DNA from 3 places in the Faecalibacterium sp. DFI.5.82 genome. Region 3 is predicted to be linked to each of the others. Evidence: riboswitches for the same ligand, from Rfam matches in the RefSeq annotation. Region 3 holds a riboswitch; each other region holds the start of a gene.

What was found. A riboswitch is a leader RNA that binds a small molecule or an ion and turns the genes downstream of it on or off. The one in region 3 is predicted to bind cyclic di-GMP.
Region 1: linked by a shared signal. The riboswitch ahead of P0G09_RS12285 (leucine-rich repeat protein) and the one ahead of P0G09_RS06430 (leucine-rich repeat domain-containing protein) in region 3 are both predicted to bind cyclic di-GMP.
Region 2: linked by a shared signal. The riboswitch ahead of P0G09_RS03760 (CAP domain-containing protein) and the one ahead of P0G09_RS06430 (leucine-rich repeat domain-containing protein) in region 3 are both predicted to bind cyclic di-GMP.

The regions. Positions count from the first base shown of each region.
Region 1 is NZ_JARFIS010000010.1:91,217-98,615, forward strand. It holds gene trmB (tRNA (guanosine(46)-N7)-methyltransferase TrmB) at 1-307, shown strand, start outside; gene P0G09_RS12280 (putative ABC transporter permease) at 309-1,358, shown strand; cyclic di-GMP riboswitch class I at 1,598-1,674, shown strand; gene P0G09_RS12285 (leucine-rich repeat protein) at 1,875-4,304, shown strand; gene P0G09_RS12290 (sugar phosphate nucleotidyltransferase) at 4,733-5,653, opposite strand; gene P0G09_RS12295 (SDR family oxidoreductase) at 5,816-6,592, shown strand; gene P0G09_RS12300 (hypothetical protein) at 6,844-7,068, shown strand; gene P0G09_RS12305 (DUF697 domain-containing protein) at 7,061-7,399, shown strand, end outside.
Region 2 is NZ_JARFIS010000002.1:26,710-34,108, forward strand. It holds gene P0G09_RS03745 (ribonuclease J) at 1-892, opposite strand, end outside; gene rnhA (ribonuclease HI) at 1,296-1,760, shown strand; gene P0G09_RS03755 (hypothetical protein) at 1,757-2,269, shown strand; gene P0G09_RS03760 (CAP domain-containing protein) at 2,380-3,249, opposite strand; cyclic di-GMP riboswitch class I at 3,382-3,457, opposite strand; cyclic di-GMP riboswitch class I at 3,583-3,658, opposite strand; gene bilS (flavodoxin family protein BilS) at 3,778-4,281, opposite strand; gene bilR (bilirubin reductase) at 4,309-5,436, opposite strand; gene bilQ (bilirubin utilization transcriptional regulator BilQ) at 5,438-5,854, opposite strand; gene P0G09_RS03780 (ATP-binding cassette domain-containing protein) at 5,986-7,032, opposite strand; gene modB (molybdate ABC transporter permease subunit) at 7,029-7,399, opposite strand, start outside.
Region 3 is NZ_JARFIS010000003.1:155,721-163,119, forward strand. It holds gene lysS (lysine--tRNA ligase) at 1-1,000, opposite strand, end outside; gene greA (transcription elongation factor GreA) at 1,020-1,505, opposite strand; gene P0G09_RS06430 (leucine-rich repeat domain-containing protein) at 1,869-4,643, opposite strand; cyclic di-GMP riboswitch class I at 4,818-4,893, opposite strand; gene P0G09_RS06435 (MATE family efflux transporter) at 5,158-6,459, shown strand; gene P0G09_RS06440 (AraC family transcriptional regulator) at 6,507-7,352, opposite strand.

The DNA of each region.
Region 1 (7,399 bases), on a different contig from region 3:
ATTCCTGAAGGACGGCGGCGAGATCTACTTCAAGACCGATGACGACGACCTGTTCCGCGACAGCCTGGAGTACTTCCCCGCTTCCGGCTACGAGATCACCTGGAAGACCTTTGACCTGCACGAGAACGAGCCGGAGTGGAACATCCGCACCGAGCACGAGGGGATGTTCACCGAGATGGGCATCAAGATCAAGGCCCTGATCGCCAGAAAGCTGCCCGGCGATGCCGCCGTGACCTGGATCGAGCCCAAGGTCCTGAAAAAGAGGAAGGCTGCGGAGGAAGCCGCTGCCGCCGCAAAGGAGGAGTAAGATGTCCTTTTTTGTCAACACCATGGTCTGCGGCTTTTCGCTGTATCAGATCCTGGCGTTTTTCCTGATCTACTCCTGCCTGGGCTGGTGTTTGGAGGTCATCTATGCCGCCGTTTCCACCGGCCAGCTGGTGAACCGCGGCTTTCTGAACGGCCCGGTCTGCCCCATCTACGGCTTTGGCATGATCATTGTGCTGTTCACCCTTTCGCCGCTGGCAGACAACCTGCTGCTGCTCTATCTCGGCGGCGTGATCCTGCCCAGCGTGCTGGAGCTGGTGGGCGGCTGGGCGCTCTACAAGCTCTACCACACCCGGTGGTGGGATTACAGCGACTTCCCCTTCAACATCGGCGGATATATCTGCCTGGAATTCTCCCTTTTGTGGGGCGTGGGCACCGTTGTGGTGATGAAGGCCGTTCACCCCGTGATCGCGGGTTTTGTGGAGATGGTCCCCCAGATGGTGGGCTTTGTCCTCATGTGCATCCTGTACGCCTGCTACGCCGCCGACGTGGTGGTGACCGCCTTTGCGGCCTCTGACCTGGCCCGTGAGCTGGATGCCCTGGAAAAGGTGGCCGACAGTATGCACGCCGTGTCCGATGCCATGACCGAGCTGCTGGGCACCACCGCCATGGACGTGGACCAGAAGATGGACGAGAGCCGCCTGCAGCTCAAGCTGGCGGCTGCCGAGGCCCGGGACAATGCCGCCAAACTGAGCCCCCGGGATGCCGCTGCCGCCCTGCGCGCCAAGGCCGACGAGGCCATGGAGGCCGCCCGCAAGTCCTCGCAGGAGGCCCGGCTCAATGCCTCTGAGGCCGCCACTGCCGTCAAGCTGGCCGCCAAGGGCACCGCAGAGCGCACGGCAGAGCTGCTCCGTCTGGAACAGCTGGCCGAGGAGCTGCAGGCCCGCAGCGAGGAGATGCGCGCCCGCACCCGGAGCTCCAAGTACTTTGGCAAGGGCCGTATGCTCCGCGCTTACCCCAAGCTGCGCCACGGCGAAAAGCACCGCTCTCTGGACGAGCTGCGGGAGCGTCTGAAGTACGAGCGCAGGCACTGACCCTGACCGTTGCAGCAACCCCAAATGCCCCTGACCGGCTTCTTTCGGTCAGGGGCATTTTTCTTGCACTGCGCCCTCCATAAAGTCAGGCAGATCTTGTGCTGCCGCAGGATTTTATTCTCATTCTGTTTTCCACATTATACGTTCCTTTTTTGTACACTCTTCCAAATCTTTTTCGTCATATTGACAAAAAAAAAAAAGAGTATCTTATCCTGTGCAATATGCTATTCCGCTAAAAACTGAAGAATCGGCAAGCCAGTCGAAAGGCTGCGACGCAAAGCTACAAGGGCCTGTAATATGGCAGCCAGCCGCACGTTATTCTCTCCGGGTAAGGTAATACGAAACCTTGCACCTCCTTGTGAAGATGCGTCGGCTTCCCTTCAGGAGAGCGAGCGCGCAGCGGGTCTACAAGGGTTCAGAGCGTCGTACCAGCCGTTTGGCCGGTGCGGCGCTCTTTTGTTTTGGCTGAAATAGAGAGAGTTTTTTGGGAAAATCATGGAAAAGGAGTAAAGAATTATGAAACCCAAGCGTTTGATCAGCTTATTGGTTGCGGTCTGCATGATGATCACCATGCTGCCCCTGTCGGCAGTCACGGCATTTGCAGCAGACACGGCAACTGAACAAGAAGCCATCGTTGACGGTTACAAGTATAAGTATAAGGTAAATGGCGGTAATGCAACCATCACAAAATTTCTTGGCCCTGTGAAACCAACAAACTACGACTACGACATCGACATACCCGAAACGTTGGACGACAAATACACTGTAACCGCCATCGGCAATTATGCCTTTTATTCAGACCATCAGCTGGGGGAGGTCACCATTCCACAAAGCGTCACTTCCATCGGCGATCATGCCTTTGCAGGTTGCCGCAACTTGAACTCTCTTACCATCAATGACGCTGCCACATCAATAGGAAACCGGGCCTTTACGGAATGCCCTCTTACAACAACGCTTTCATTAGGTAAAAAAATTACGACGATCGACGATCGTGCCTTTTATGATTGCCGTGGTCTGACGAGCGTCACCATTCCACCAAGCGTTACTTCCATCGGTGATCATGCCTTTGGTGAATGCATTCATCTTAAAACGCTTTCGTTCGGTGAGAATTCGTTCGGTGAGAATATTGAGACGAATATTACGACGATCGGCAATTATGCCTTTTTTCATTGCAATGATCTGGAGAGTGTCACCATTCCACAAAGCGTCACTTCCATCGGCAGAGAAGCTTTTAGATTTTGCAACAACATGAAATCTCTTGCCATCAATGGCGCCATCGAATCGATGGGGACAGGCGCCTTTGCTGGGTGCATTTCTCTTGAAAAGATTTCGTTAGGTGAGAATATTAAGACGATCGGCTATTCTGCCTTTGATTCTTGCACTTCCATTAATCTGACGAACGTCACCATCCCGGAAAATGTAACAACCATTAGACCTGGTACCTTTCGCTATTGCACCCATCTGGAATACATTACGCTCCCTGCTGGATTGACTTCTTTCCAAGACAGTCTGAAAGGTTGTCCGGCTGGGAACCCCAATGGTGCCATCTACTACAAAAACTACAAGGCCAAGGCAGATGCTCTGCTTGCAGACAATGATAACAATCCTAAAATTGATGCCAATGATAAACTGAGAAAACGCAATTTTCTTTACCTCTGCAAGGTGACCTTTGATGCCAAGGGCGGCGAACTGAACGACGACGCTGTGGTGCCGGTTTATAAGACCGAAAAAATCACTGATACCAAGGCAAACGATCTGACTGCCATCCATGATCCCACCCGTGCGGGTTACAAGTTCACCGGCTGGTACACCGAAGATGGCAACCTCTTTAATGTGAAAGATACCGCAATTATGGAGGACATCACCCTCCATGCCGGTTGGGAGTTCGACCCCAATGCTCCGGGCTGCCACCCGCTGACCGTGACCGGCGGCACTGTTACTGTGAAATACGACGGCAGCGATGTGACCAGCAAGCTGAACAGCAACACTGACGCAGCCACCGGCCAAAAGACCTACGATGTACCGGACAACGCAGAAGTGACCGTGACGCTGGACAAGGACCGGACCCCTGCGGGCATGGTGTTTGACGGTTGGTCTACCGGCGAGTTCTCCCTGCCGCAGGATCAGAACTACAAGGCAGAAAGCATCACTTTCCCCATGAGCAGTGGTGTGGATATTGCCGCACAGTACCGTGATGCCGCCGCTGACCACACCCACGATACCGCAGTCTTCCACCCGCTGACCGTGACCGGCGGCATTGTTACCGTGAAAAACGGTGACAAGGATGTGACCGATACCTTGACTGTTACTACTGACGAGACCACCGGCAAAAAGACCTACTCTGTACCGGACGGCGCAACAGTGACCGTGACGCTGGACAAGACCCTGATCCCTGAGGGCATGGTGTTTGACATCTGGTCTACCGGCAAGTTCTCCCTGCCGCTGGGTCAGGATTACAAGGCTGAGAGCATCACCTTTACCATGAACACCATGAGCAGTGATGTGGATATTGCCGCACAGTACCGCGATGCCACCATTGAAGATGATGGGCCCAATGTGCTGGGCACTGCCGCGATCATTGGTACTGCCGCTGTGGGCGGTGCAGTGCTGGGCTATCAGGCCTATTCTCTGGGCGCTGAATTTGCAGGCAAGCTGATGGCTCTGCCCTACTTCCCCAGCAACCGCAGCGCCCTTGCCATGATGCTGTGGGAGGATGCAGGCAAGCCCATGCCCGAATCCGAACTGCTCTACCCCGATGTAGAGCAGGAAGAGCAGGATATGGACCTGCAGCACGCCGCCCGCTGGGCCATGGAAAACGAGCTTATCCCTGACCTGAACGATGAGGGCACGGCTCCGGAAGAGATGAAGTTCTTCCCGGCCAATCCCGTAAGCAAGCTTGATGTGCTGAATGCATGGCAGAAGGCACAGGAGCTCAAGAACAACTAACGCCATCCCCGAATATTCCCAAATATACGTAGAAGCGCCTCATCCTTCACCGGATGGGGCGCTTCTGCGTTGTAATGAGTCGAATTTTCTGTTATACTGTACCTGTCGGCCTTCCGACCCATTTGATGTGGGAAGGAGGTGGTAACCATGGAAATGGTAGTCTCATTTATACTGTCCGTCGCAGCGGGTGTGGTCAGCTACTACATCTGCAAGTGGCTTGAGGAACAGTTCAAGGCCGGTAAGCACTAACCCTTAGCAAGCAGGAAGCCCCCTTGGTATTCGCAGTACCGAGGGGGCTTCTTGTTGCTTTGGTGGAACCATGGAATGGTTCCGTAGTCTCATCTACAACTTTAGTATATGCACTCCTGCGCAAAAAGTCAAGAGGGCCGCCACAGATTTTGTTTCGCATCTGCGCCTGTTTCAGCTTATCACGCCCACAGATCCTCGGGGTACAGGCCCTCCTGGGTTTTCTGGGCGATGGCGGCCACCACGGTGGGCTTATCCTCGCGGTAGGTCACGCCGTACCACTTATCGGTGCTCTTGAGCACGGTGACTGCCGCCTTGCCCTCATCGATGAGCTCGCTGGCCACAGTGGGCAGGAAATACTCGCATTTGAGGGGGTTCTTGGGCAGATTCTCACGCAGCCAGCCTGCAAAGCGGTGGTCGGCCTCGTCCAGGAAGCTCTTGCCGAAGCCCCACAGGTTCATGCTGACAGGTGCTTCCACCGGCAGGTCATCCGTGCCCTCACCGGTGAGGGAGGTGCAGCGGATGCCGCCCTCACAGGTCTCGATGCCGGTGCGCTCGGTCACGCTGTGCAGGGTGCCGTCCGGGTTCACCACGCAGACACCGCGGGAGACGGTGCCGTTCTCAGAGACGGTATTTTTGAGCAGGTAGCTCACCATGCAGTAATCGTAAACTGCGCCGTCCTGATGGGTGGACAGATACTCATAGATGACCTTGAAGGCCTCGGGGCCGTAGTAATCGTCCGCGTTGATGACAGCGAAGGGACCATCGATGAGGTCTTTTGCGGCCAGCACGGCGTGGCAGGTGCCCCAGGGCTTGACACGGCCCTCGGGGATGGTGAAGCCTGCGGGCAGCTCGTCCAGCTGCTGGAAAGCGTATTTCACGTTCATGCCCTGAGAGACGCGGTCACCGATGGCGGCTTTGAAGGCCTCCTCGATCTCGTGCTTGATGACAAAGATCACGGTCTCAAAGCCTGCGCGGTGGGCATCGTACAGGGAGTACTCCACAATGGGCTGGCCCTTGGGGCCCACCGGGTCGATCTGCTTCATGCCGCCGTAACGGCTGCCCATGCCGGCAGCCATGACCACCAATACCGGTTTGTTCATTTTTCTTTCCTCCTGCGTCAGTGCGCTGTTCTTTGAGTCTATTATACTCCAAATTTTCCCGGGCAACAAGGGACAGCTTTTCCTTGAATTTTTGCATGGATTCTCACCCGCTGCCGTGATAGAATAGAGGCAATGGAGTTTCCGCAGAAAAGGAGAATGCTTATGTCAACCAAAACTGTCTGGATCACCGGCGCGTCCTCCGGCATCGGGCGGGAGTTTGCCCGCCGCTATGCCCGGCTGGGCTTCCGGCTCATTCTGACCGCCCGCCGCCGCGACCGGCTGGAGACCCTTGCCGCTGAGCTCCGGGCGAAACACGGCACCCTCTGCCGCATCGTACCCGCCGACCTTGCGCAGGATGCGCAGGTCACCGCCCTGTGCGAAGCACTGGCAGACGAACGCATCGACCTGTTCATCAACAACGCGGGCTTTGGTGCCTGCGGTGCCTTTTCCGAGACGGATGAGGGCAAGGAGCTTTCCATGCTGCGGGTAAACGTGCTGGCCATGCACCGGCTGTTCAAGTTCACTCTGCGCAAGATGGAAGCCCAGGGCTTTGGCACCATCCTGAACGTGGCATCCTCGGCGGGCCTGCTGCCGGGCGGGCCCTATATGGCGGGCTACTATGCCTCCAAGGCATACGTTGTCAGCCTGACCCGCGGCGTGGCTGAGGAGCTGCGGGAGCAGCACAGCCCGGTCTACGTCTGTGCCCTCTGCCCCGGCCCCGTGGACACCGAGTTCAACGACCGTGCCGACGTGGTGTTCGCCCTCAAGGGCATCACCCCGGAGCTCTGCGTGGAGGAAGCCATGCGCGGGATGCTCCGCCGCAAGACCATCATCGTGCCCAGCACCCTGATGCGCCTTGCCACCACGGCCCAGAAGCTCGTTCCCACGCCCCTGCTCATGCCCATTCTGGCCCACCAGCAGAAGAAAAAGCTGGGCTGATGGCCACCTACATCAAGACCCTGCTGTAAGCGGAAGCGGCAGGATATATTTTCAAGCGCTTTGCACCCGGAGAGCCTTTTCTTTTTTGAAATTTGAAAAGGCTTTCCGGGTGTTTTTTGTCATTTTTTACATTTCTCAATTGAAATTTTGTCGATTTCAACAATTGACGATATATATATATATATATAATGGTTATAGACAAAATTCATCGAGTTTCGACACTCTTTTGCTGCTTCATGGAGGTGAAGCCAATGGCCGGAAAGCTCTGCCCGAACTGCAAACAATTCACATTTTTCAAAACAGTTGGTGAAAACCGTGAGTGCACCAAATGCGGGTACAAAATGGTCGTTCCGATCCAAAGCAAGGGCCGCGGCGAACGCTGCCCCAACTGCGGAAAACTGACTGTACAAAATCAGGGTGGAAGGAAGTGCTGCACAAACTGCGGCGCAACCTTCAAAGGAGGAAAAAATGGCTAAAACCAAAGTTACAATGCCGGATGACCTGAAGAGCAAGTGCGCCGCTGTCATTCACACTGCCACAACAGCTGCCGCCGCTGCGGGTGTTATCCCGATTCCTATGGCTGATACAATTCCCATCACCGGTGCTCAAATGACAATGATCATGGGTCTTGCCAAAGTGTTCGATATCCCCATGACACAGGCTGCCGCTCAATCCATTCTTGGTGGTACGATGGCCAGTCAGGCGGGTCGTGCAATTTTCTCCAACATCGTTAAGGGAATCCCCGGTATCGGAACCGTTGTGGGCGGTGTCATCAGCGCTGGTACTTCTGTTGCATTGACCGAGACC
Region 2 (7,399 bases), on a different contig from region 3:
CCACCTTGCGGCCATCCTCCACGGCCAGATCAATGATCTGCTGGACGCGGTAGATATTGGACGCAAAGGTCGCAATGATGATGCGCTTGTTCCGGGCACGGGCAAACAGGTTGCGGACACCGGCGGCCACCTTCTGCTCCGTGGCGGTAAAGCCCGGGCGCTCGGCGTTGGTGGAATCGCTCAGCAGAGCCAGCACACCCTTCTGACCATACTCCGAAAGGGTGGTCAGGTCGGTCACGCCGCAGGCCAGCGGGGTGTAATCGATCTTGAAGTCGCCGGTCTGGATGATCGTTCCGGCGGGGCTGTCAATGGCAAAGGCCACGGAATCGGGGATGGAGTGGTTGACATGGATGGGCTCCACGGTAAAGCAGCCCAGCTTGATCTTCTGCTTGGGGGTGATCTCCACAAACTTGGTCTTGCCTGCTAGGCCAAACTCCTCCAGCTTGTTCCGGATGAGGCCGCAGGTCAGCCGGGTGCCGTAGATGGGCAGATCAAACTTCTGCAGCAGGTAGGGAATGCTGCCGATGTGGTCTTCGTGGCCGTGGGTGATGAGCAGGCCCTTGATCTTGTCCTTATTCTGCACCACAAAGGTAAAGTCGGGGATGACCATGTCCACGCCGTACATCTCACTGTCCGGGAATACAAGGCCGCAGTCCACAATGATCATATCCCCGTTGCACTCATACACGGTCATGTTCTTGCCCACTTCGCCCAGACCGCCCAGCGGGTAGATGTGGATGGGCACAGCGGCCTCCTTGGGCTGCTGAGTACGGCGGGGCCGCCGGTTATAATAAGGGCGGCGGGTGCGGGTACGCTTTTCCCCGCCGGATTCACTGTTTCTGTTCGGATTGTTCTGAGCCTGAGCCGGGTTCTGTTCTTTGACCTGTGCCATGCGGTACCTCCAAAATCAATTACAAAACGCAGGCACACCCCTTTGCGAGCGGCCTGTCTGCTGTGAAGGAGCAGCAAACGCACCGCCGCTCCCATCGAAACCATCGTATAGAATTTTTCGCTTCCATGCCCGTTTTCGGCACTGGGATGGCCAGAACGGAGTAATTTCTGCCCTGTCAGTCCATCTGTTCGATGCGACCGCGGCACTGCCCCGTTCCGGCCGGACACACCGCATCGGTGCGCCCCTATACGCATTTTGTTACAAACAGTATAGTATTTCTTGTCCACTTTGTCAATTCAAAGCTTTGCCGGAAAAGCCGGGGATGATACGTTTTCCTCTTGACAGAACCGGAAAAATAGCTCTAAATAGAGGTATCCAAAAATTCAAGTTCCGGGAGAAACAGATGAAACAAGTCGAAGTTTACACCGATGGCGCGTGCAGCGGCAACCCCGGCCCGGGCGGCTGGGGTGCAGTGCTGCGCTACCGCTTCAACGGCAAGGTCTACGAAAAAGAGCTCAGCGGCGGCGATGCTTCCACCACCAACAACCGGATGGAGCTGACCGCCTTTATCGAGGCCCTGCGCCAGCTTAAGGAGCCCTGTGAGGTGCGGCTGTGCTCTGACAGCCAGTACGTCATCAACGGGCTGGAAAAGGGCTGGGCCAGGGGCTGGAAGCGCCGGGGCTGGAAAAAGTCCGACGGCTCCCCTGCCCTGAACCCCGACCTGTGGGAACAGGCATTGGAGCAGGAAGCCCGGCACAAGATCACTTATGTCTGGGTCAAGGGCCACGCAGGCCACCCGGAAAACGAACGCTGCGACCAGCTGGCCGTGGCACAAAGTCAGGCACACGGAGGGAGACAGGGACGATGAGCGATACATTTCTGCCCGGCAGCGGGTTCGACACCTATGAACAGCAGGACAAGGTGCTGGTGGGCCTGTGCGGCGGCACGGGCTGCAAAGCAGCTGTCCGCATTTTACAGCAGCAGGGCTTTGCGGTGATGGGCGCTGTGGTGCGTCTGTGCACCGATGATCCCGTTGTGGATGCCGCCAAGGAAGCCGCCAAGGCTCTGGGCATCGAGTGCATCACCCTGAATGCCAGCGAACTGGCCAGCCAGCTGGCTGAGGAGACCGCTGCCCCGGCCGACCTGCGCTTCCCCGCCCTGCTGGCGGCGGCTGACCGGCTGGGCATCCAGTACATTGCCACCGGCCACCGCGCCCGGGTAGAGACCGGTGCGGACGGCGTGCACGTCCTCTGCCCTGCCGAAATTGCGGACGAGAGTGCCCGGCTTGCCGCCCTGCCGCAGGAAACGCTGGGCCGGCTCATCCTGCCCTTGGGCGATTTCAGCCCCGAGGATGTGGCTGAGATGGCAGCAGAATAAAAAAACAAAAGAGATGCACCCCGCTCCCTGAACCTGAATCAGGAAGGCGGGGTGCATCTCTTTTTGCTCTGTTTTATTTCATCGTACAACGCTCAATGGAAGTCCTCCGCTTACTTTGCGAAGATCTGGATCCAGTTGTGGCCCCACTGAGAATTGGCATCGTAGTTGTAGCCAAGGCACATATACTTGGCGGCGGGGTCCATGATATTGACACGGTGGCCTTCCGAAGCCATCCAGTCTGCAACGACCTTTTCGGGCGTGGTCTCGCCCCAGGCGGCATTCTCGCCGGTGGCGGTATCAGACACACCGTACTCCTTCAGCACGGTGAAGCAGTTGGTGCCATCGGGGCGGGTGTGGGAAGCGACCTTTGCCACTTCCTTTGCGCGCTCATCGGCAGCGGCCTGCAGCTTGGCATCGCCCATGGCCAGAGGTGCCAGATTTTCCTTTGCACGCTCAGCGTTGACCAGCGCCAGCACTTCCTGTGCGAAACCGTTCTCACTGGTGCCGCGGGCGTAGGTGAAGATCATCACCCAGTAATTGCCGTACTCGCCGCCCTCGTAGTAGCCAATGCCAACGGAGGTGGCATCCTTGTCCAGCATCCGCTCCTTGAAGAAATCGTAGCGATTCCAGGCGGCGACCACATCCGAAGCATTCTCAGCAGCTGCCCAGTAGTTCTCTCCCACAGAAACATCGTCCACACCGTACTCCGGCAGGATGGTGAACTCGCGGCTGCCATTGGGGCGGTTGTAGGAGTAATTGACGGTAAGTTCTTTTGCACGGGCCTGTGCGGCAGCATTCAGTGCGCTGCTGCCCATGCTCAGAGGAGCCACACCAGCCTGTGCACGCTCTGCGTTGACGAGCTGCAGCAGCTCATCGGCCTTGGAAGCTGCGTGTGCGGGCATTGCCAGAACAAGCATCAGGCAGATGAATGCGGCGCAGCAGACCAGATTCTTCAGGACTTTCATCGAAGCGTTACGCATGGTGTTGAACCTCTTTTGTGTTGCCCCATGAAAAAAGGTGTCGATTGCTGGTATACTCGGCAATCGACACCTGATGCTTCAGATGAAGGTCACTCAACACCCAATCTCCGCTGTGGAGACCCTCAGGTGATGAGAAGCAACTGGCTGCCATTTTACAGGCCCTATAGCTTTGCGTCACAGCCTTTCGACTGCTTTGCCGAGGATATTCAGTTTTGCGTGCCTTTCTTCTTTTGGGAAGAAATTTGAGAACGAAAAAAGGTGTTGTTCTGCAATACACTCAGCAAAACAACACCTAGAAAATCTAAGCAGGTCGCCCAAAGAAAGATTTCCTTGAGAAGCAGCTGGCTGCCATTTTACAGGCCCTGTAGCTTTGCGTCACAGCCTTTCGACTGCTTTGCCGAGAATATTCAATTCACCTTGAGGAGCCGTTTCCATTTCCTCGACGCTATCCTACCACATCGGACAGAACCTGTCAACTGTTTTGGAGCAGCTTTCTCAAAAAATCTTCTTTTTTGAAGAGTTCTTCCGTTATGCCTGCACCTCTGCCGCCTTTTTGCGCAGCTGGTCGAGGTCTGCGGCATCCGGGTGAGCCAGTGCCTTATCAAAGTTCTCGATCAGCATCTCGAGGTTGGGTGCATGGTTGGGCTGCTGCAGCATCTTTTCGTACTGCTGGCGCACAGTCATGGGCATCTTGCCCTGGCACATATAGGTTCCAATGACCGTGTTGCTCTCATCCAGCGATTTCTGCACCGCCGCCAGGATCTGCTCGAAATATTCCGCACTGCCGCCAAAGCCTGCGGTGCCGAACAAAAAGACCCGCTTCCCCTTCAGGGTCTGCAAAAAGGCGGTGAGGGTGTCATCGGCATGGCCCTTGTCCGTCCAGAAGCCGATGTAAAGGGTCTCAGCCTCCAGTGCTTCCGGAGCCGGTGCTCCGAAGTAGGTGCACTCATTCTGGGGCAAGCTTGCGCGAAGGGTGTCGGCCAGCAGGCGGGTGTTGCCGGTCTTGCTGCTGAAAACGATGGCGTAGCTCATGGTCATTCTCCTTTATTATGTTTGATATCAGATGCTGCCCTGTTCTTTTGCGTTCAGGGCATCATAGACACAGCGGGTGCCCTGATGGGCAATCAGGCCGCCCAGGCACTTTTTGTTGCAGCGGACACAGCGGTGGATCTTTGCCGCATTGCCGCTCTGCAGTTTGTTGACCCAGTTGGGGTCAGCCAGCAGCTGGCGGCACATTGCCGCGCACTGGATGCGGCCGCTGGCAAGCTGCTGCTCCACAAAATCGGGGTCGTTCAGGCCGCCCACACCGCAGAGCGGCACACTGGTATACCGGCGCACCTCATCGCAGAACTTGAGGAAGCAGCCGGTCTCCTTGAACTCGGGGTGGCTGGCCGGCGGGATGGTGTTTTCCAGCGCAGAGTGGTTGGCCAGTGTCACATGGAAGCTGGTCACGCCTGCCTGCACCAGCAGGGGCACGAACACGGCCAGTTCCTCCTCCACCACACCGGCGTTGCCGTAATGGGGGTTCTCCTGCCGGACAGCCAGCTTGTAGTCAATGGCCATGCCGGGCACAGCGGCGTGCACTGCCTTGACAGCTTCCACGGCAAAGCGGGCGCGGCGCTCGGCACTGCCGCCGTATTCATCGGTGCGGTGGTTGAAGATGGCGGAAGAGAAGCTGCCACACATCCGGTCGCCGTGCACCTGCACCATGTCAAAGCCCGCCTGCTTTGCCAGCACAGCGGCCTTGCCAAAGCCCGCGATGATCTGATGGATCTTTTTCTGGGACATCTTGGTGATGTAGGGGCCCACGGCATCGTTCATCCGCTCCCGCAGCTGGTCGGGGGTGATCTTTTTCATCAGCATCCCCGGGATGCACTTGATGATGGACATCATGTCGGTATCGGTCTGGTGGAGCTGGGCGCAGACCTTGCAGTCGTATTTGTGGGCAGTCTCGCAGATCTGCTGATAGAAAGCAAAGCCCTTTTTGTCAAACAGGGACTTCTCAAACCGGCTCTTGGCCACCGGCACGTCGCCGATGATGATCATGGCGCAGCCGCCCTTGGCCAGCCGCTCCATCTCTGCCAGATATTCCTCGTCCGAAAGGCCGAAGGTGGTGGGGGCAAAGATGATGCGGTTCTTCAGCTGCAATCCACCGTAATCAATGGGGCTCAGGATGGTGTCGTACATGTTACACACTCTCTTTCCTCGTCCGTGCTGCCTTTTGCAGCAGGCTCAGGAGCTGGTGCTGTTCCTCTTCGGTCAGCCCGCTCAAATTTTGCGCATCCCAATCGAAAAATACCTGGTGGCAGGTCCGGAATGCTCTCTCACCCGCCGGGGTCAGCCCCAAATGATAACTGCGGCCCTGCTTTTCCCGGGTCATAAAGCCATCTTCCACCAGCTTGATCACGCTGCGCTGGCAGTGGCCCCAGTCCAGGTGCAGTTTTTTGGTCATCTCAGCCGGGGTGCAGCCGGGATGTTTGCCCACGTAGATCACAAAATACATCATGCCAAAGCTCAGGCCGAACTCCTGCAGCTGCTGGGTGGTGTAGGCTGCGAACTGCTTGTAAAACTCCATCACGTAGAAGGATATGGTCGATTGGATCACTCTTTGCATCTCCTTTACTTGACAAGGTCTAGTATAATCACATTACTTGATAAAGTCAAGTACTTTTTTCAAAAAAATTCTCCCTGCTCCGTATTTCTGTTTCGGGAGCAGGGAGAAAACGATTTTTTGCCTCAGACCAGCGGCATGATATTTTCCGGGGCGGCAGCAAGGCAGGCGGGTGCTTTTGGCGGCGGGGCCGCCAATGTCTCCTTGGACACCTTCCACCACAGGCGGGCCTCACCGCCGGGCAGGGTGAAGATCATATTCCAGTCAAAGGGATTCTCACTGGTGGAGACAGCCTGCACCGGCAGGCTGTTGGGGGTGCCGGGAGCGCAGGGCGCAAAATCATGGGCGCGGATGCCCACGGCACGGCAGCCCTCGGGCACCGGCAGAGCCACGGTCAGCGGCTGTTCCCAGCCCGCCAGATGAACGGTATGCTCCCCCACCCGGGTGCAGGGCAGAATGTTCTTGCAGCCGGTCAGGCGGGCGGCGGCACGGGTGCGGGGGTCGGCAAAGACCTCCTTGGTCGTGCCTGCCCGGAGCACCTCGCCGCTGTCCATCACGATCATCTCCCTGCACAGGCGGTAGGCCTCGTCCCGGTTGTGGGTCACCAGCAGGGCCGTGCCCGCAAACCCGGCCAGCAGGCTGCCCACTTCCCCCTCTACCTCCTCACGCAGATAGCTGTCCAGCGCACTGAACGGCTCGTCCAGCATCAGGATGCGGGGTTTGGCCGCCAGGATGCGGGCCAGGGCGGCACGCTGCTGCTGCCCGCCCGAAAGCGCACCGGGTAGGCGCTTGGCCAGTTCTTCCAGCCGCATGGCCCGCAATGCCTCGGCACAGGCGGCCCTGCGGGCGGCAGGGTCCTTTTCCTTTTTCAGTGCGCTGAGGATATTCTGTTCCACGGTCATGTTGGGGAACAGGGCGTAGTTCTGGAACAGCAGACCCACATTGCGCTGCTGGGGCGGCAGGTCGATGCCCTGAGCGCTGTCGAACAGCACCCGGCCATCCAGCACAATGCGTCCCTCGTCCGGCCGGACGATGCCTGCAATGCAGCGCAGGGTCATGCTTTTGCCGCAGCCAGACGCGCCCAGAAGGGCGGTGGCGGTATCCCCCGCCGTGAACGCAGCGTGAAGGGTAAAGCCATCAAACCGCTTGGTCACATTTACTTCCAGGCTCATGCGCGCTTTCCTCCCTGCTTCTGCCTGCGTTCCAGCAGGTTGACTGCCAGCAGCACCACCGCCGAGATAACGATATCCACCAGCACCCACTGCATGGCCCCGGCTTCATCGTTGGTGCGCCAGAGCTGGTAGACCGTGGTTGCAATGGTGGCCGTTTTGCCCGGCGTGTAGCCTGCGATCATGCTGGTGGCACCATATTCGCCCAGCGCACGGGCAAAGGCCAGCACCGTACCGGCCAGAATGCCCTGACGGCAGCAGGGCATCCGCACCCGCCAGAAGATCCAGGTGTTGGAAAGTCCCAGCGTCTGTGCCGACCAGGCCAGCGTTTCGTCAAAACTCTCAAAGGCACCGCGGGCCGTGCGGTACA
Region 3 (7,399 bases):
AATACTTCTTGACAGCCTCCACCATGGTCAGGCGCTCCCAGTGGCCCATATCGATCTGCTTGCCCTGATAGGGAATGACCATGCTGCCGCAGATCTTGAGGGCCAGGCGCTTGTACAGCTCCTCCACCAGATCCATCATGCCGTGGAAATCGGTAAAGGCCTGATACAGCTCGATGCTGGTGAACTCGGGGTTGTGCTTGGGGTCCATGCCTTCATTGCGGAAGATGCGGCCAACCTCGTACACGCGGTCCATGCCGCCCACGATCAGGCGCTTGAGGTACAGTTCGGTCTCAATGCGCAGCACCATATCCATGTTCAGGCTGTTGTGGTGGGTGTAGAAGGGGCGGGCGGAGGCACCGATCTCAAAGGGGGTCAGGATGGGGGTATCCACCTCCAGGAAGCCCTTCTCGTCCAGATAAGCGCGGATCTCCTTCAGGATCTGGCTGCGCTTGACGAAGGTATCCTTCACCTCGGGGTTGGCGATCAGGTCCACATAGCGCTGACGGTAACGCATCTCAGTATCGGTCAGGCCGTGGAACTTCTCGGGCAGGGGGCGCAGGCTCTTGGCCAGCAGGGTCAGCTCGGTGGCACGGACACTCAGCTCGCCGGTCTTGGTGCGGAACACCTCGCCCTTGACACCGATGATATCGCCCACGTCCAGCTTCTTGAAGGCGGCATAGGCCTCCTCGCCCAGCTCGTCGCGGCGGACATACAGCTGGATATCGCCCTTGTCATCGCGCAGGTGGGCAAAGCTTGCCTTGCCCATCACGCGCTTGGACATCATACGGCCAGCCAGCGCGACCTGCTTGCCGCTGTCGGTCTCGTTGGGCAGCTCCTTGAACTCTTCCTTCAGGTCGGCAGAGTATGCGTCCTGCGGGAACTTGGTCAGGGTGAAGGGGTCGTTTCCGGCAGCCTGCAGGTCGGCCAGCTTCTGGCGGCGCACCTGCACCTGCTCGCTCTCAGACAGGCCCTGAGCGGGGTTTCTCTTTTGCTCTTCCATGGTTTCCTCCCGTTCAGGCTCAGTTTGCGGCGTGGGTGATGGCCAGCACTTCGTACTCGACGGTCTGGCCGGAGGGCAGCAGGACCTCAGCCTTCTCGCCCACGGCCTTGCCCAGCAGAGCGTGGCCCACGGGGCTCTCGTCGCTGATCTTGCCGTTGATGGGGTCAGCCTCGGTGCGGCCAACGATATCGTACTCCTCGGCCTCATCATCGCCGATCATCTTGATGGAAACGTGGGTGCCAACAGCAACGCTGTCCACGCTCAGCTCGCTCTCGTCGATGATCACAGCGTTCTTGACCATCTGCTCCAGCTCGGTGATGCGGTTCTCCACCAGACCCTGGGTGTTCTTGGCTTCATCGTACTCGCTGTTCTCAGAAAGGTCGCCGTGGCTGCGGGCTTCCTTGATCTCCTCGGCCAGCTCCTTGCGGCGGACCGTCTTGAGGTATTCCAGTTCGTCCTGCATCGCCTTCAGGCCGGAAGCGGACATCTTGATTTCTTGTGCCATTTTGGATCTTCTCCTTGTCTATTGGATTGACGCAGCCGCAAAGCCGCGCACGAATGCTATTATGACTGTTCTATTATAATAGCAAGCCGGGAGCTTGTCAATAAAAACCACGGCGCTAGAGCGGAAAAAGCGGCGGTTTCGGCTCCCGCCCCTATGCAGAAGCGCCCCACCGGTTCCCCGGCAGGGCGCTTCCACAGGTTATTTGGGAATAGAGAATGGTTCGGTTGTGGGGGCAACCCCCCAGTCGCTTTCAGCGACAGCCCCCGCTAATAGGGGGGCCCTTGGCATGGCGGATAGTTTCACCTTTTTGCCAAGGCCGCCCCTATTAGGGGCGGTGGCATCCCGAAGGGATGACGGTGGGGTTTACTTTTCCTGTGCCTTATTCCACACGCGGATCACTTCAACACGGCTCACGGAATCGGTATCCACATAGGTCTCGCCGTTGTCCTTTGCGGCCTTGAGCAAATCGTTCTCCACAGCCCAGGCAATGGCCTTCTGGGTATCGGTGGCATCGGCGGGCAGAACTGCGGCGGGTGCGGGCTTACCGGCATGGTTCCACACCAGCAGGGCCAGCTCGGCACGGTTTGTGGGGATGGCAGTACCGGCGGGCAGAGCGGTTTTCAGGTACAGCTCCGTGCCCAGCTGGTAGCCCTGCCATGCCAGAATGGCGGTGCCAGCAGCGGCAGTGCCGACTACTGCGGCGGTGCCCAGAATGTTGGGCTCGTCCTCCTCAATGGAGGCATCCTTCGTCATGGCTTCGATGGTCACGCCACCGGCAGGCATCTGGAACTTCAGGGGGTTGTTCTTGACATCCACATCCAGCGTTTCATCGGTGGTAATAGTCCACTGGTCAAATGCAACGGCATCGCTCTGGCTGGTGTAGGTCACGGTCACGTCAGCCTTTTCGGGCACTTTGGCGATCAGCTCGCCCTTGTCGTTCTTCTCAGCCTTGATCTCTTCGTCACCATTCTTAATGGTAACATCAGCATTCTTAACGGTCAGGGTGTAGAGCTCGGTTGCAGGGGTCAGTTCGGCGGCCTTTTCGGCAACAACGACCTGAGTGCCATCAGCACAAATCTGGGCACCATTTGCGTCCTTCAGGGCAACGTTAAAATCAAACTTGCCGACTTTTTTGTAGGTCACATTCAGGGTTGCTTTGATATTACTGCTTCGGGAAGTCAGTTTCATCATCTGAGCCAGCTCCTGAACAGTGTATTCTTTCTCGGTCAGTTCCTTGCCGTCCAGCTCCACCTTCTCTACTTCGTCGCCGTAGGTCAGAGCAACTTTACCTTTGTGAATCTCTGCCCCATAGGTGCCCGGGTTAACGGTAATGTTCACATCAACCGGGGTATTGACCAGATAGGCGCTCTTGGAAGTGGTTGCAGTCATCGTTGCGGCAACGGGGATGACTTTCCACTTGGCGTAATAGGTTTTACCAGTTACGGGGGTAGTATCCTTGGTTTCAATCTGGCAATTAGCGTCCTCATACCATTTTGCGGTACATCCAGCCTTGGTTACACTGTCAAAACCGGTCTTATCCGTATTGACTGTACCGCCCTTAACAACCATAACGATACCGTGACGATTCGAAATGCCAGTGTCACTCCCCGGAATTGCACTTGCATCATTGACATAGATGACAGTAGAATCATTCATACCATCACCAAAGCAGCCAGCTGCATAGCTGGCAATCTTTTTGCAGCCGGTCAGGTCAACGGTTTTCAGGTTGGTGCATCCCGCAAGCGATGCTTCAAACGTTGCATCATCGCCAACCACTTTCAGATTTTCCATCTTCGGGAAAGTCTCAGCTTTTACATATTGCAGGTTTGCATCGCTCACAGTAACTTCTTTGAGTTGTTCACTAGGAGAGAACATATTTTTCCAAAGAGTTTCTGTCGTCATATCTGTCCGACTAGTATTCAATGTGCCAAGAATTTCCACGTTCTTCAAAGAGGTTACAGCCGGATAAGAACCTGTCGGTTGTTCTCGGAAGGGATTAGAATCATCGCTAGTAATTTTTGCGCCTTCTTCAATAATAAAGGTTTCAATGCCACATGCTGGGAAAGGAACATGATGCAATGCGGTTTCACCGTAGAAGGTCACTCTCTTCAAATTCTGACAATTTGCAAACGCCCATGCATCAACTTTTGTCACACTCTTCGGAATGTCAATTTTCTCAATAGCAGTCCCTGCGAATTCAGAATCTCCAATGATTGTAGGGTTGCTTCCCAAATCAATCACACTCAATTTCTCACAACCCCGCACAATTGCATAGGGAAGTTTTTCGGTCCTAACAATCATTTTTTTCAAACCAGAACCTTGAAGTGCATTAGAAGTCCCATCCGGAACCTGTGGGTTTTTTCTTAATCCAAACTCGATGTCATCTGTAACAGTAAAGCTTTCCAGATTCCGCATCATTGAAAAAGCATACGCACCAATATATTTCAGATTGCTCCAGTTATCAAAATCAACTGTAAACTGTGTTCCTCGAACTGCCGCACAGCCAACACCTTCAAAGCTCTTGGGAAGCCATTCAGTCAGTTCCTTGTCCTTGCCCAGTTCAGAGCAGAAATCGAACATACTTGTAGGCAAATATTTTCCTGTATATACATTCTGGTTTGAATCCACGTCAGTAGTTTCAGCCGCTTCAAATCCTTCTGCCCAGATTACTTCTTCCAATGCTTCATCATAGCGAAAGATGTAATCGCCCAAATGCTGAATGCTGGCAGGAATATTAGCTTTTTTCAAAGCCTTCATCCCACGGAATGCACTATTGCCAATCGCAGTAACGCCTTCCTCAATATGTACCTCTGTAATCTGGTTGAGATAGGGTTTCCATGGACGCAGATCATTGTCTGTGCCAACATCCGTATCAGCAATTCCCTCATAATCTGCCATTGGGCCATTGCCAAAAATAGTCAGAACCTTTGTAGATTCATCGTATTTCCACTGAACACTCTCTTCCTGATTCTCTGCACCACAATAACCAGAGGTTTCTGCTTCGCTTTCGGTGCTATTCTTGCCAGTAACAGTGGTTGTCTCCGCAGTATTGGTGCTCGTTCCCGCTGCAAACGCCGAAACCGCAGTAGCAGGCATCATGGAAACTGCCATGCTCACTGCCAAGGCGGCGCTGATCACACGTTTCAATCTCATAAAAATCCTCCTTTTATGAATTACTCCCAAAATATAACCATGCCCGCACAAAGCAAAAAGAGCGCCGCACCGGCCAAATGGCTGGTACAACGCTCTGCGTTTTGTACTTTGGGAATCTACCGCCCCTTGAGGTGATGCCCATGTGCGGTATGGTTGAGAAAGTGCAGCTGGCTGCCATATTACAGGCCCTGTAGCTTTGCGTCGCAGCCTTTCGACTGGTTTGCCGATTCTTCTGTTTTTATGTGGCATTTTACACAAAAATCATAAGACTTTTTTTTTTTTGGTCAATAACCCAAAATCATCTTTGGCAAGTTACACAAAATCGACAGTGTTTGTATAACATTTTCGGATAGCAGCATCGCCCCGGGGAGAAGTGTTCCGTTTGGGAAATGATGGCGTGTTTCCTCGCTTTTTCGTTGAAATATGCCAGGTTTTATGATATAGTAGTAGTCGTTTTTACGTTTCACTCCCCTACTCTCCCCGCGGAAAGGAAGCTCCCATGAACCTGACAAAGCAGTTCTTCAAGTATGTGTCGCAGAATATTTTCGGTCTGATCGGCACATCGTGCTATATTCTGGCCGACACCTATTTCATCGCCCAGGCGGCGGGCACCGACGGCGTGACCCTGCTGAACCTCTGCCTGCCCATGTACAACCTGATCTTTGCCTTCGGCTCGATGATCGGCCTGGGTGCTGCCACCCGGTACGCCATCCTGCAGGCGCAGGGCGAGGCACGGGCGCAGCGGTTTTTTTCCAACGCCATCCTCTGTGCCTGCCTGATTGCCATCCCGTTCATGCTGGCGGGCGCGTTCTGCCCGGGCACGCTTCTGCAGCTCATGGGCGGCGATGCGGGCATTGTGGCGCTGGGCCTGAACTACACCCGCATCTTCCTGCTGTTCACGCCCTTCTTCATGTGCAACTACATCTTCTCGGCCTTCGTCCGCAACGACGGCGACCCGTCCCTTGCCATGGTGGCCACCCTGAGCGGAAGCCTGTTCAATGTGGTGTTCGATTACATCTTCATCTTCCCCATGGGGCTGGGCCTGCCCGGCGCGGCGTTGGCAACCGCTATCTCGCCGGTGCTCAGCATCGCCATCTGCAGCCGCCACCTTTTTCAAAAGAGCAACACGCTCACCTTTGTCCGGCAGGCCCCCTCGGCCCGGCTGCTGGTGCAGAGCTGCCAGCTGGGCATCTCCGGCTTTGTCGGGGAGCTCTCCTCTGCCGTGACCACCACCGTGTTCAACTTCCTGCTGCTCCGGCTGGCGGGCAACGTGGGCGTGGCCGCTTACGGCGTGGTGGCAAACTTTGCGCTGGTGGCAACAGCCATCTTCAACGGCGTGGCCCAGGGTGCCCAGCCGCTGATCAGCCAGTGCTACGGCAAAAATGAGATGGCCGGGGCAAAAAAGCTGCTTCTGCTGGGCTGCGGCACTGCGCTGGCGCTGGCGGCGGTGTTGTACGGTGCTGTGTTTGGCTTTACCGACACCTTTGTTGCCCTCTTCAACAGCGAGAGCTCTGCACTGATGGCCGAATACGCCCACAGCGGTATGCGCATCTACTTCCTGGGCTACTTCTTTGCAGGCTGCAATATTGTTGCGGCGGGCTATCTGGGTGCGGTCAACCGCCCCACCGAGGCCACCATCACCTCGGTCAGCCGGGGCGTGGCCGCCATCGTCACTTGCTCGCTGATCCTGAGCGCCCTGTTCGGCATGAACGGCGTGTGGTCGGCCTTCCCCGCCGCCGAGGCCATCACGCTGGCCCTGACGGTGTTCCTGCTCAAGCGCCCGCAGTCTGTGTGCGGCTGAGCACCTCCACGGAAAAGAGCCGGGTGCTGCCCCGGCTCCTGAACATTTTAAATATACAGTGCCTGCTCCCGCTGGCTTTCCGCCGGGCTGAGGGGCCGTGCTGTCTGACCGGCCAAGGCCCGCCACTGTGCGGGGGATTGGCCGGTCTCTTTTTTGAACACCCGGCACAGGTAGTTGGCCCCTGAGAAGCCGCACAGGCTGGCAATGACATCCAGCGTGTATTCCCGGTGCAGGAGCAGCCGCATGGCAGCTTCCACCCGCACAGTGGTCAGGTAGCGCCCCGGGGGCACCCCCACGGCGGCGGTAAAGGTGCGGACAAGATGGCTCTTGGAGACCCCCAGCCGCTCACTGAGCTCCTCCACGCCGTACAGGCCAGCGTAGTTCTGGCGGATATCCTCAATGGCTGCCTCCACCAGCGGCGGCAGGGGCGGGGCGGCGCTATCGGCCCCCGCAAGCTCACAGAGCAGGGCAAAGGCCAGCTGGCTGGCAGCCCGGCTGCGGGGCGTGTCGGCCTCGGCAGCAAGGCGGCCCAGCAGCTCTGCGGCGGCGGGGCAGGTCTCGCCCCGGGCCAGGAACGGCAGCTCCGTCAGCCCGGCAAGGAACTGCACCGCCGCCTGCCCGGTCAGCTGGATGCAGAGCAGGTGGCTCTCCCCTTCCGGGGTCAGGGTCAACGGGGCGCGGCTCAGCACCAGATGGCCCGCCGCCGCGCTCTGGGGCGGCAGGATCAGTGCGCTGCCCGCCGGGGAGGGCGAGGCATCGGTCAGGCTGGCAGTGCATCTGCCGCTGGAGACCAGGCAGACCCACAGCCCCTCGCCGGTCAGGGTCAGGGGTTCTTTGGGCTGGATATCCCGCACCACGCCAAGGGCTGCGGTGCTTGTCCAATCATAAAGCAATATCTGACACCTCAAATCAATAAAATGCTATTTTATATCACAAAGTT